Regions from separate parts of the Paraburkholderia sp. J11-2 genome, predicted to be linked through region 1. Evidence: riboswitches for the same ligand, from Rfam matches in the RefSeq annotation. Region 1 holds a riboswitch; the other holds the start of a gene.
The links. Region 1 has a riboswitch for thiamine pyrophosphate ahead of thiC (phosphomethylpyrimidine synthase ThiC). Riboswitches for the same ligand answer to the same signal wherever they lie in the genome.
Positions count from the first base shown of each region.

Region 2: another riboswitch for thiamine pyrophosphate. It lies ahead of U5A57_RS33175 (FAD-dependent oxidoreductase); the one in region 1 lies ahead of thiC (phosphomethylpyrimidine synthase ThiC).

Region 1 covers NZ_CAJMYY010000003.1:373,541-379,067, forward strand. The annotation lists gene U5A57_RS06095 (EamA family transporter) at 1-196, opposite strand, end outside; gene U5A57_RS06100 (GreA/GreB family elongation factor) at 919-1,326, shown strand; TPP riboswitch at 1,400-1,529, shown strand; gene thiC (phosphomethylpyrimidine synthase ThiC) at 1,633-3,564, shown strand; gene U5A57_RS06110 (glycine zipper 2TM domain-containing protein) at 3,755-3,976, shown strand; gene U5A57_RS06115 (hypothetical protein) at 4,334-4,714, shown strand; gene U5A57_RS06120 (L-lactate permease) at 4,952-5,527, shown strand, end outside.
Region 2 covers NZ_CAJMYY010000030.1:77,020-82,546, forward strand. The annotation lists gene thiS (sulfur carrier protein ThiS) at 1-55, opposite strand, end outside; gene U5A57_RS33175 (FAD-dependent oxidoreductase) at 98-1,246, opposite strand; TPP riboswitch at 1,495-1,608, opposite strand; gene U5A57_RS33180 (ABC transporter ATP-binding protein/permease) at 1,895-3,652, shown strand; gene U5A57_RS33185 (SDR family NAD(P)-dependent oxidoreductase) at 3,649-4,416, shown strand; gene U5A57_RS33190 (MFS transporter) at 4,694-5,527, shown strand, end outside.

The sequences.
Region 1 (5,527 bases):
CAAGCAGATTGCGCAAGCCGGAGAGCAGCAGCGGCGGGAACGATTCGAGCGCAACCTTCACGCCGAGATACGTCGAGCCCCAGACGAAGTAGACGACCGCGAGCGAGAGCGCGACGCGCCCGGCGCGCGACTGCGGCAACCGAACGCCGCGCACGAAACGCCATAGCGCGGCGGCGGCCTGAAGGACCGTTGACATGAAAGATTGGGGGTTCACGCGGGAAGGCAAACGGGGAGGCATCGTCATTTTGCCGCGGCACGTGAAGGGCAGAACCGCGGGCGCCCCGGCGGCAAGGCGGCGGGACGGGTGAAGCTCGACGGCATGGTGCAGATGCGCAAGAACGCGAAAAAGGACGGAGTGCGAAGGACACCCGGGACGGGCGAATCGCATTATGCAACAACGCCGGTCGTCGCGGATGCTTTCAGGATGCTTTATGCGCGGTGTGTCGTTGTGTTCGCGTCACAGTGCGAAGCGCGAGCCGGAATGGCCGATCGCGCACCCTATCGCGGTGCTGCGACAGCGTCGCGCCAGGTTTGTGAGATCGTGCTAGCATGGTCGAATCTTTCGTTTAACTTTCATTTACTTCATTTCTAACACGCCGTTCGCCATGTTTTTGCTTGTTTCGCGTCCCGTCCCCGTCTTGCCGCCGCGCAGTTTGCGCAGCGCGCGGGCGCGTGCGCGAGCCGGCCGCGAGCGAACGGCGGCGCGGCCGCTGTCCACCCGAGCGCGCGCCCTGCCTCCCCTGTCCGCCCCGCTTACCGCCGCCCGGCGTCCGCACTGAACCTGCCTCCCCAAGCCATCGGAGCCGTTCGGTCGGGCTCCGGGCCGATCCGTTGCGCCCCGCTGCGGCCCGCGCGCCATTTCGCCCGCCAGCCCTCGCCCGTCCCTCGACTTTCATCTGGATCGCAAGGAGAACCGTCATGTCGAAAAAAATCCGCTACCTCACCGAACTCGACGTCGCCCGCCTCGAGAAATGCGCCGCTGAACCCGGCGCCGCACCGGCCCGTCAAACCATGCTCGACGAACTGCTCGAACACGCCGTAATCGTGGAGCCGCGCGACGTCGCCGCCAATGTCGTGACGATGAACTCGCAGGTGACGCTCGTGGACGAGCGCAACGGCGAAGCCCTCACGTACACCGTCGTCTATCCCCATGAGGCGAACGTCGACGCCGGGCGGCTGAACGTGTTCTCGCCAGCGGGACTCGCACTGCTCGGCGCCAAACGTGGCAACGCCGTGCGCTTCACGACGCCGGGCGGCGCGGTCGAAACACTGAAGATCGAACGCATCCTGTTTCAGCCCGAAGCCTCGAAGGATTTCACGTTGTAAGTTCCGCGCGCGTGACACATCTCGCGCGCAAAGGCACTTGCCAGATCGTCGCAGCGCGGTGTATCGTTTGGCCTTGCTTACGCGGGGGTCCTGCGTTATGCGCCGCATCGAACGAAAGTCGTGCTGCGTATTTCGCGGGTGAGAAATACCCTTTGAACCTGATCTGGATAATGCCAGCGCAGGGAAGCGTCCGGACTTCGCAACATCGCTCAACGCCTCATCCATCACAGCGAAGTCCGTCCACGTTCCGTCTCGTCTCCTGCTAAGCCGCTGTTCCCACTTTGCATTGCATGGAGAGAGAGACGCATGAACGCGAATCCGAAGTTCATTTCCGCCAACGCGCACGTCGACGAAGCCGCGATCGCGCCGCTGCCCAATTCCCGCAAGATCTACGTGACCGGCTCGCAGCCCGATATCCGCGTGCCGATGCGCGAAATCACGCAGGCGGATACGCCCACGGGCTTCGGCGGCGAGAAGAACCCGCCGATCTACGTCTACGACACCTCGGGTCCGTACACCGATCCGGAAGCGAAGATCGACATTCGTGCGGGCCTGCCCGCGCTGCGCCAGAGCTGGATCGAAAAGCGCGGCGACACCGAAGCGCTGCCGGGCCTCTCCTCCGAATACGGCCGCGAGCGCGCCGCCGACCCCGCAACGGCCGAGTTGCGTTTCCCAGGCCTGCATCGCACGCCGCGCCGCGCGAAGGCCGGCAAGAACGTCACGCAGATGCACTACGCGCGTCAAGGCATCATCACGCCGGAAATGGAGTACATCGCGATTCGCGAGAACCAGCGCCGCGCCGAGTATCTGGAAAGCCTCAAGGCCAGCGGCCCGAACGGTGCGAAGCTCGCCGCGATGATGGGTCGCCAGCATCCGGGCCAGGCGTTCGGCGCAGCGGCTTTCGGCGCGAATGCCCTTCAGGCGATCACGCCCGAGTTCGTGCGCGAGGAAATCGCTCGCGGACGCGCGATCATCCCGGCGAACATCAACCACCCGGAAAGCGAGCCGATGATCATCGGCCGCAACTTCCTCGTGAAGATCAACGCGAACATCGGCAATTCGGCGGTCACGTCGTCGATTGGCGAGGAAGTCGACAAGATGACGTGGGCAATCCGCTGGGGCGGCGACACGGTCATGGATCTTTCGACCGGCAAGCACATTCACGAAACGCGCGAGTGGATCATCCGCAACTCGCCGGTGCCGATCGGCACGGTGCCGATTTACCAGGCGCTCGAAAAGGTCAACGGCAAGGCCGAAGACCTCACGTGGGAGATGTTCCGCGACACGCTCATTGAACAGGCCGAGCAAGGCGTGGACTACTTCACGATCCACGCGGGCGTGCGCCTGCAATACGTGCCGCTCACCGCGAACCGCATGACGGGTATCGTCTCGCGCGGCGGCTCGATCATGGCCAAGTGGTGCCTCGCGCATCACAAGGAGTCCTTCATTTATGAGCATTTCGAAGAGATCTGCGAAATCATGAAGGAATACGACGTGAGCTTCTCGCTCGGCGACGGCCTGCGCCCCGGCTCGATCTACGACGCCAACGACGAAGCGCAACTCGGCGAACTGAAGACGCTCGGCGAACTCACGCAGATCGCGTGGAAGCACGACGTGCAGGTGATGATCGAAGGCCCGGGCCACGTGCCGATGCAGCTCATCAAGGAGAACATGGATCTCCAGCTCGACTGGTGCAAGGAAGCGCCCTTCTACACGCTCGGGCCGCTCACCACCGACATCGCGCCGGGCTACGACCACATCACTTCGGGCATCGGCGCTGCGATGATCGGCTGGTTCGGCACGGCCATGCTCTGCTATGTCACGCCGAAGGAACACCTGGGCTTGCCGAACAAGGACGACGTGAAGGAAGGCATCATCACGTACAAGCTCGCGGCGCATGCGGCCGATCTTGCGAAGGGTCATCCGGGCGCGCAGGTGCGCGACAACGCGTTGTCGAAGGCGCGCTTCGAGTTCCGCTGGGAAGACCAGTTCAACCTCGGTCTCGATCCAGACAAGGCGCGCGAGTTCCACGACGAAACGCTGCCGAAGGACTCGGCCAAGGTGGCGCATTTCTGCTCGATGTGCGGCCCGCACTTCTGCTCGATGAAGATCACCCAGGACGTGCGCGACTTCGCCGCGAAGCAAGGCGTGAGCGACGACGAAGCCCTGAAAAAAGGCATGGAAGTGAAGGCGGTCGAGTTCATCAAGCAAGGCGCCGAGATTTATCAGCGCCAGTAAGCTCACCGTGTCCCAGGCGGGCCCTTGCGGCCCGCCGATACATTTTCTAACGACTCCCACAACTCTCTGACAAGCGCACACACCCGGATACGGGTTGGCTGCCTAGGATGAGGGTATTGAAGGCGCGGCGTGTGCGCGAAGCGCAGGTCGCACCTCACACTCAAACGCACTATGCGTAGGGAGTCGACCCATGACAACACTCAAACGCGCAGGCATGCTGCTCACGGTAACGACACTCGTCGCCGTGCTGGGCAGCCTGACTGCATGCGACAACATGTCGAGACGCGACCGCGATACGGTCATTGGCGCGGGCGTGGGCGGTGTGGCCGGCGCTGCGATTGGCGGCAATGCACTCTCCACCGTGGGCGGCGCGGCAGTCGGCGGCTTGATCGGCAATCAGGTTGGCAAGTAAGCATCAAGGCAAGCACTAAGGCCTAAGGCCGGACGAACCGACGATGCGGCTACGCGTTTAGCCTCACGATCGATGCGACGGCACGCAACAGTATCGACACGACAGGCAACACGCCATTCAAGGCGTGCATCAGGGAAGGATGCGCGGCGCAGACCCTCACGGGCTGCGCCGCGTTTGCGTGGGTCAAGCGTCAACGCTCGCGCGACGTGAAACATGCGCTTGAACGATTCGCTTGAAACATTCCGTTAACGAGCCGCAACGCAAAACCCACGGGTACGGCGTAAGCTCGAACGATCAAACGGCCTGAGCCTGAACGCGATAACCCTGCGCGGCCGTTCGCCATTCGCGGAGCCCGCCATGAAACGTCCGTTAGTGCTTGTGATCGCCGCCGCGACCCTGCTCCCCGCGCTTTCCGGCTGCTACTACTACGCCCCCTACGGCTACCCGCCCTACTACTACGGCACCGTGCCCGTAGCCGCCACCCAGCAGGAAACCGCAGTCGTGCAAACCGCGCCAAACCCCGCGCCACTCGCCGTGCCCGACGCACAGTATCCCGGTCCGCTCTATTCCACGCAGCCCGTTGCGATCGCCGTGCCTGCGTGGCCCGCTTATCCGGCTTATCCGGCCGCCTACCCCGCGTATTACCCTTACCCCGCGTACGGCTGGGGCTGGGGCGCGCCCGCCGTCTCATTCGGCTTCGGCTACTGGAGCGGCGGCGGCGGACACAGGCATCACTGACATCGACGCTCACACGCGAAACCACGACGCGAAGTGCACCGCAAAACGGTGCCGGACCGTACTTTCCCTCCTTGACGCTCCCGTTTCGTTATCTATCCTCCAAGTGGGCTAGCGGGGATTGAAGCACCGCCTTAACTCGGCCGTCTGGCCGGGCACCGAACTCCACAGCCGACGACGCGCCCCGGCGCACGCTGCCGCATTGCTGCGCCGATAACGAACCAGCATAAAGGAGACGTGATGTTCCACCAGCTGCTGACCCCTATCGGCAATTCGCTGCTGTTTTCGTTTCTCATCGCCGTGCTGCCCATTGTCACCGTGCTGGCCCTGCTGGGCTGGGCGCGGCGGCCCGCATGGCAAGCCTCGCTCGCAGGACTCGTAGTCGGCCTGATCGTCGCGATCGCCGGCTGGCAGTTTCCAGTCAATCTCGCGATCAGCGCGGTGCTCGCGGGCGTGGTGTTCGCGCTATGGCCGGTGATGTGGATCGTCGTCACGGCGATCCTGCTCTACAACATCGCGCTGCGCTCAGGCCGTTTCGCGGCGTTCCGCATGTGGCTGCTCGACAATCTGCCCAATGACCGGCGCATCGTGCTCGTCGTGGTCGGCTTCTCGTTCGGCGCGCTGTTCGAAGGGATTTCCGGCTTCGGCACGCCCGTCGCCATCACGAGTTCGCTGCTCATCATGCTCGGCTTCCCGGCACTCGAAGCCCTGACCTTCACGCTTATCTTCAATACGGCGCCTGTGGCGTTCGGCGCGCTCGGCGTGCCGATCACCGTGCTCGGCGCCGTGACGCACCTGCCCGCCGACCTGCTCGGC
Region 2 (5,527 bases), on a different contig from region 1:
CGACCGTCGCGCCCTCGGGCAGCGTGATCGGCTTCTGGTTGATATGAATGTCCATGGCAAATACGTTCTCAGACTACGGTTTGATTCTGGCGATGCGTCACGCCGGCTCGTGTGCGCCCTGCGCGTGCAGCATCTCGCTCCAGCGCGACGCGCGGCGCAGCGACTCGAAGGACTCGGCGTCGTTCACGCGCGCATCGAGCAGCGCTTGGGCAATGCGCGCGGCTTCGTCGGCGACTTCCGGCGCGATCATGAAGCCGTGACGGTAGAGACCGTTCACGCGCAGCGTGGTCTTGCCGTCCCAAATAAGAGCCGGGCGGTGGTCGGGCAGCGTCGGGCGGCACTGCGTGTTCAACTCGAGGATGCGCGCCTCGCCGAACGCCGGATGCACCGCAAACGCCGCGCTCAGCAGCTCGAGCGCCGAGCGCACGCTCACGGGCGAACGGTCCTCGCCTTCGATCTCGGTCGCGCCGATCACGAAGACGTCGTTTTCCTTGGGCGCGATATAGAGCGGATAGCGCGGATGCAAGAGCCGCACGGGGCGCGTGAGCGTGATGCCCGGCGCGTGCACGCGCGCGACCTCGCCGCGAATGCCGCGCAAACCCGGCAGCACAGGTTTGGCGCCTAGCCCGCGACAGTCGATCGTCACGCGCGCAGGCGGCGGATTAGCCTCGTCGACCGTGGTGTGCCAGTGCGTTTGCACGCCGCGCTCGGCCAGCCCCGCCGCCAGCGCGGCCAACGCCTGGCGATTGTCGAGCTGACCCTCGCCTTCGAGCAGCCAGCCGCGCGCGAAGCGCCCGGCGAGCGCCGGTTCGGCGGCGTCGAGCTGCGCGCCGGCGAGCGCGACGAAGTTCGCGTCGGCCAGCGAACGCGGCGCGTTGGCGCGCACGCGGCGCTCGAAGAGCGGGGCTTCGGTGCGATCGGCGGTATGCCAGACCACGAGCGTGCCATTGCGCTGGAAGAACACGGGCTCCGGCAACTCGGCCAGGATGCGCGGCCAGGTTTCGAGCGACGCGACACCAAGCTCGGTGATGAGCAATTCAGCAACGGCGGCCTCCGCGAGCGGCGCGAGCATGGCCGCCGCGACCCAAGCCGCGGCCTCGCCGCCTTCGGGGCCGCCACGCTCGTAGAGCGCGACGCGATGGCCGGAGCCGGCGAGCCGCCATGCGACGAGCCGGCCGCTCAAACCGCCGCCGAGCACGGCGAAGTCGGGCACGCTGCCCGCACTACGGTGATGAGCGCGACTCATGACGGCGCTCCGTCACGCAGCGCGAACGCGATAAAAATCGGGGAACAAAGAGAATAGGCGGTCATCGTATCCTTTCCGTACGGCAGCAGCAGACGTACCCAAGGACGAAACCGGCTGGCAAGGCCGACCGTGGAGGCTATGCGGCGCAGACGGCCCGTACGTCCCGATAAGGAATTCGTACGAACCCGTGCGCCCAAAGCGCAGCCCGGCGGGAATCCTGGCGCCCCTGCAAATGCTGGGCGCTCCGGTAAGACTTTCTGGAAACTTCCCGCGCCGGTATTACCCGGATCGGGTGCGAAGGGTCTCTCTCAGCCTCAGTACGGCATGCCCCGCATACCGGTGAAGCACCCCTGTTTCGTCAAGGTCGATTAGACCACAAAAGGCGCGCGGCCCGCAAACCTCGGCGGAGCGGGACGCCTGCTCTGGCACAATGGCCTGAGCCCGCCGCTTTCGCCTCACGAGCCCGCGCGGTGAGACAATGACCGCCACGCTACGGCGGCGCCGGCGTGCGCTTTTGTCTCCGCTTTTTGCCCATTAAGACTCACTTAAGCGCCCGGCGACAGAATCGCTGCAAAAATCGCTGCACCGCAGCCGCCATGCGGCATGCAGCGCATGCCCCCAACGGGCGGCCACACCTTCAGGATGCACATGACCAATCAACCTGCCCGCGCCACGCCCGATCAGAACGAGCACCAGAAGATCACCGCGTGGAGCCTGATCAAGCCCTACTGGGTCTCCGAGGAACGCTGGATCGCCTGGGGGCTGCTCGTCGCGATCATCGTGATGAACCTGCTCGTCGTGTGGATCAACGTGCGGCTCAACGGCTGGAGCGCGGAGTTCTACAACGCGTTGCAGGCCAAGGACGTCAAGCGCTTTCCGCCTCTGTTGATGACCTTCACCGAACTGGCGTTCGGCTTCATCATCCTCGCGGTGTATGGCCGGTATCTGCGCCAGATGCTCGGGTTTCGCTGGCGCCAGTGGCTCACCACGCGCTTTCTGAGCGATTGGCTCGGCAAGGGCGCGTTCTACCGCATCGAGCGCGACCGCCTCGCCGATAACCCCGACCAGCGGATCAGCGACGACCTCCAGTCGTTCGCCACGACCACGCTTTCGCTCACGCTCGACCTGCTCTCCACGGTCGTCACGTTGATCTCGTTCATCACGATCCTGTGGACGCTCGCGGGTGCGCTCACGATCACGCTGGGCGGCACGCCGCTCGCGATTCCGGGCTACATGGTCTGGGCCGCCGCGCTCTACGCCGTGTTCGGCTCGGTCGTGATCCAGAAGGTCGGCCACCCGCTCGTGTCGATCAACTACCAGCAACAAAAGGTGGAGGCGGACTTCCGCTTCGGCCTGATCCGCCTGCGCGAGAACGCCGAGCAGATCGCGCTCTACGACGGCATGGACACCGAGCGCGGCAACGCGCAAGGCCTCTTCCAGCACATCCGCGACAACTGGTGGCGCGTGATGAAGTACACGAAGCGCCTGACCTTCGTGCTGAGCTTCTACGGCCAGATCGCCATCATCTTCCCGCTCGTCGTGGCCGCGCCTCGCTACTTCGCGGGCGCCTTCACGTTCGGCGTGCTCATGCAGATCTCGCAGGCGTTCGGCACCGTGAGCGATTCGTTCTCGTGGTTCATCAACAGTTACTCCACGCTGGTCGAATGGCGCGCCACCGTGAATCGTCTGCGCGAATTCGTGCGTGTGGTGCACTCGCCGCGACTGAAGGAATCGGTCTCGCCCGCCACCGAGCACGGCGGCATCAACCTGCACTTCATCGACAGCAACGAACTCGCCACCGAGCACCTCAAGCTCGCGCTGCCCAACGGCATGCCGCTTTCCGAAGTGCGCGACATCGCCATCAAGCCGGGTTCGCGCTGGCTCGTGCGCGGCCCCTCGGGCGCAGGCAAGAGCACGCTCATGCGCGCGCTCGCGGGCCTCTGGCCGTTCGGCGAAGGCTCGATCGACGCGCCTGTCGATGCACGCATGATGTTCATCCCGCAGCAGAGCTATCTGCCCATCGGCACGCTCAAGGCGGCGCTCACCTACCCCTCGCCCGCCGACGACTATAGCGACGAGGACTGCCGCGACGCGCTGCGCGCCTGCCGCCTCGAAGAATATGCGGATCGTCTCGGCGAATCGGCGCACTGGTCGCGCGTGCTCTCGCCGGGCGAGCAGCAACGCCTTGCGGGCGCGCGCGTGCTGCTGCACAAACCGGATTATCTGTTCCTCGACGAAGCAACGAGCGCGCTCGACCCCGATAACGAAAGCCGTCTCTACAAGCTGTTCGTGGAGCGCCTGCCGAAGGCAGCGATCGTGAGCGTCGCGCACCGCGAGTCGCTTGCGGCGTACCACCACGAAACGCTCGAGATCGAGCGTATGCCTGAAGAGCGGGTTGCCGCGTGAGCGCGAGCGCGGCGCGCGTCGTCCTGATCACGGGCGCGGGCTCGGGTATCGGTGCGGCGCTCGCGCGTCGCATCGCAGCGCCAGATGTTTCGTTGATGCTGCATGCGCGCGGCGCGGACGAGGCGTCGCGTGCCCGTCTCATGACCGTCATGGCGGTTTGTGAGCAACGGGGCGCGATCTGCGCCACAACCTGCGGTGATCTCGCGGAGCGCGGCAACGCAGCGGCACTCGTTGATGCCACGCTTGCGCACTTCGGCGCGCTCGACCAGATCGTGGCCAACGCCGGGCATGCACAGCGCCAGACGCTCGCCGCGCTCGACGCCGCATCGCTCGAAGGCGCGTTCGCGGCCATGCCCGCCGCGTTCGCTGCGCTCGTGCAACGCGCGCAGCCGGCGCTGGAACGCTCGGCGCGCGCCCGCGTGGTCGCGCTCAGTTCGTTCGTCGCGCACCGCTACCGCGCCGGCGCGCCGTTCGCCGCGACTGCCGCCGCGAAGGCCGCGCTCGAGTCGCTGGCGAAAACCGCCGCCGCGGAGCTGGCGCCGCACGGTGTGACCGTGAACTGCGTCGCGCCCGGCTATACGCGCAAGGACAAAGGCCCCACGCCAGAAAACGCGCCGGTGTGGGAGCGCGCGGCGCAGGAAACGCCGCTCGGCCACGTGGCCGACCCCGCCGATGTCGCCGAACTCATCGCCTTCCTGCTTTCAGACGCCGCGCGCCACATCACGGGCCAGGTGATCCACGTCGATGGCGGGCTCACGTTGTAGCGCCGTGCGGCCCTCGCGCGCCATCGTTCGCTTGCTATCGAACTAAACATCGGTACAAGACGATAGCGGGCGCCCCAAATTGCCCCTCGCCTCAGTACGCTTTCGCACCGTAAAATACCCATCCAGCACACCGGAGACGGGCGGCGTTGCACCGCGCAGCCCGCCAGCGTCGAGCGCACCCGCCACCCAGGGCGTTTGCGCCAGCCGGGTCGCAAGCGCCGCACACGCCGCTCACGCAGCTCGTTGCGCGCACAACAAATATGGGGGAAGACACGCGATGGGCTACTTTCAATGGTTCACCGAGTTGAACGGGCGCGAGCGGCGCACGCTCTACGCGGGTTTCGGCGGCTACGCCGTCGACGCGTTCGACTTCATGATCTACTCGTTCCTGATCCCCACGCTCATCGCGACCTGGGGCATGACCAAGAGCGAGGCCGGCATGATCGCGACCAGCTCGCTGATCTCTTCGGCAATCGGTGGCTGGCTCGCGGGCATCCTCGCCGACCGCTACGGCCGCGTGCGCGTGCTGCAGTGGACCATCGCCACCTTCGCGGTCTTCACCTGCCTCTCCGGCTTCACGCATTCGTTCTGGCAACTGCTCGCCACGCGCACGCTTCAAGGCATCGGCTTTGGCGGCGAATGGACGGTCGTCACGATGATGATGGCCGAAACGATCCGCTCGCCGCAGCATCGCGCCAAGGCCGTGGGCACGGTGCAGAGCAGCTGGTCGGTCGGCTGGGGCGCGGCCGCCATCCTCTATTGGGCCTTCTTCGCCCTGCTCCCCGAGGAATACGCATGGCGCGCGTGTTTCTGGATCGGCATCTTGCCGGCGCTGTGGATTCTCTACGTGCGCCGCAACGTGAGCGACCCCGACGTGTTCGTCGCCACGCGCCGCGCGCGCGAAAGCGGCGCGACGCACAGCCACTTCATGCAGATCTTTTCGCCCGCGCATCTGGCCACCACCGTGCTCGGCAGTGCGCTGTGCACCGGCATGCTCGGCGGCTACTACGCGATCACCACGTGGCTGCCCACCTACCTCAAGACGGTGCGCCACCTCTCGGTGTTCAACACGAGCGGCTATCTGATCGTGCTGATCGTCGGCTCGTTCACG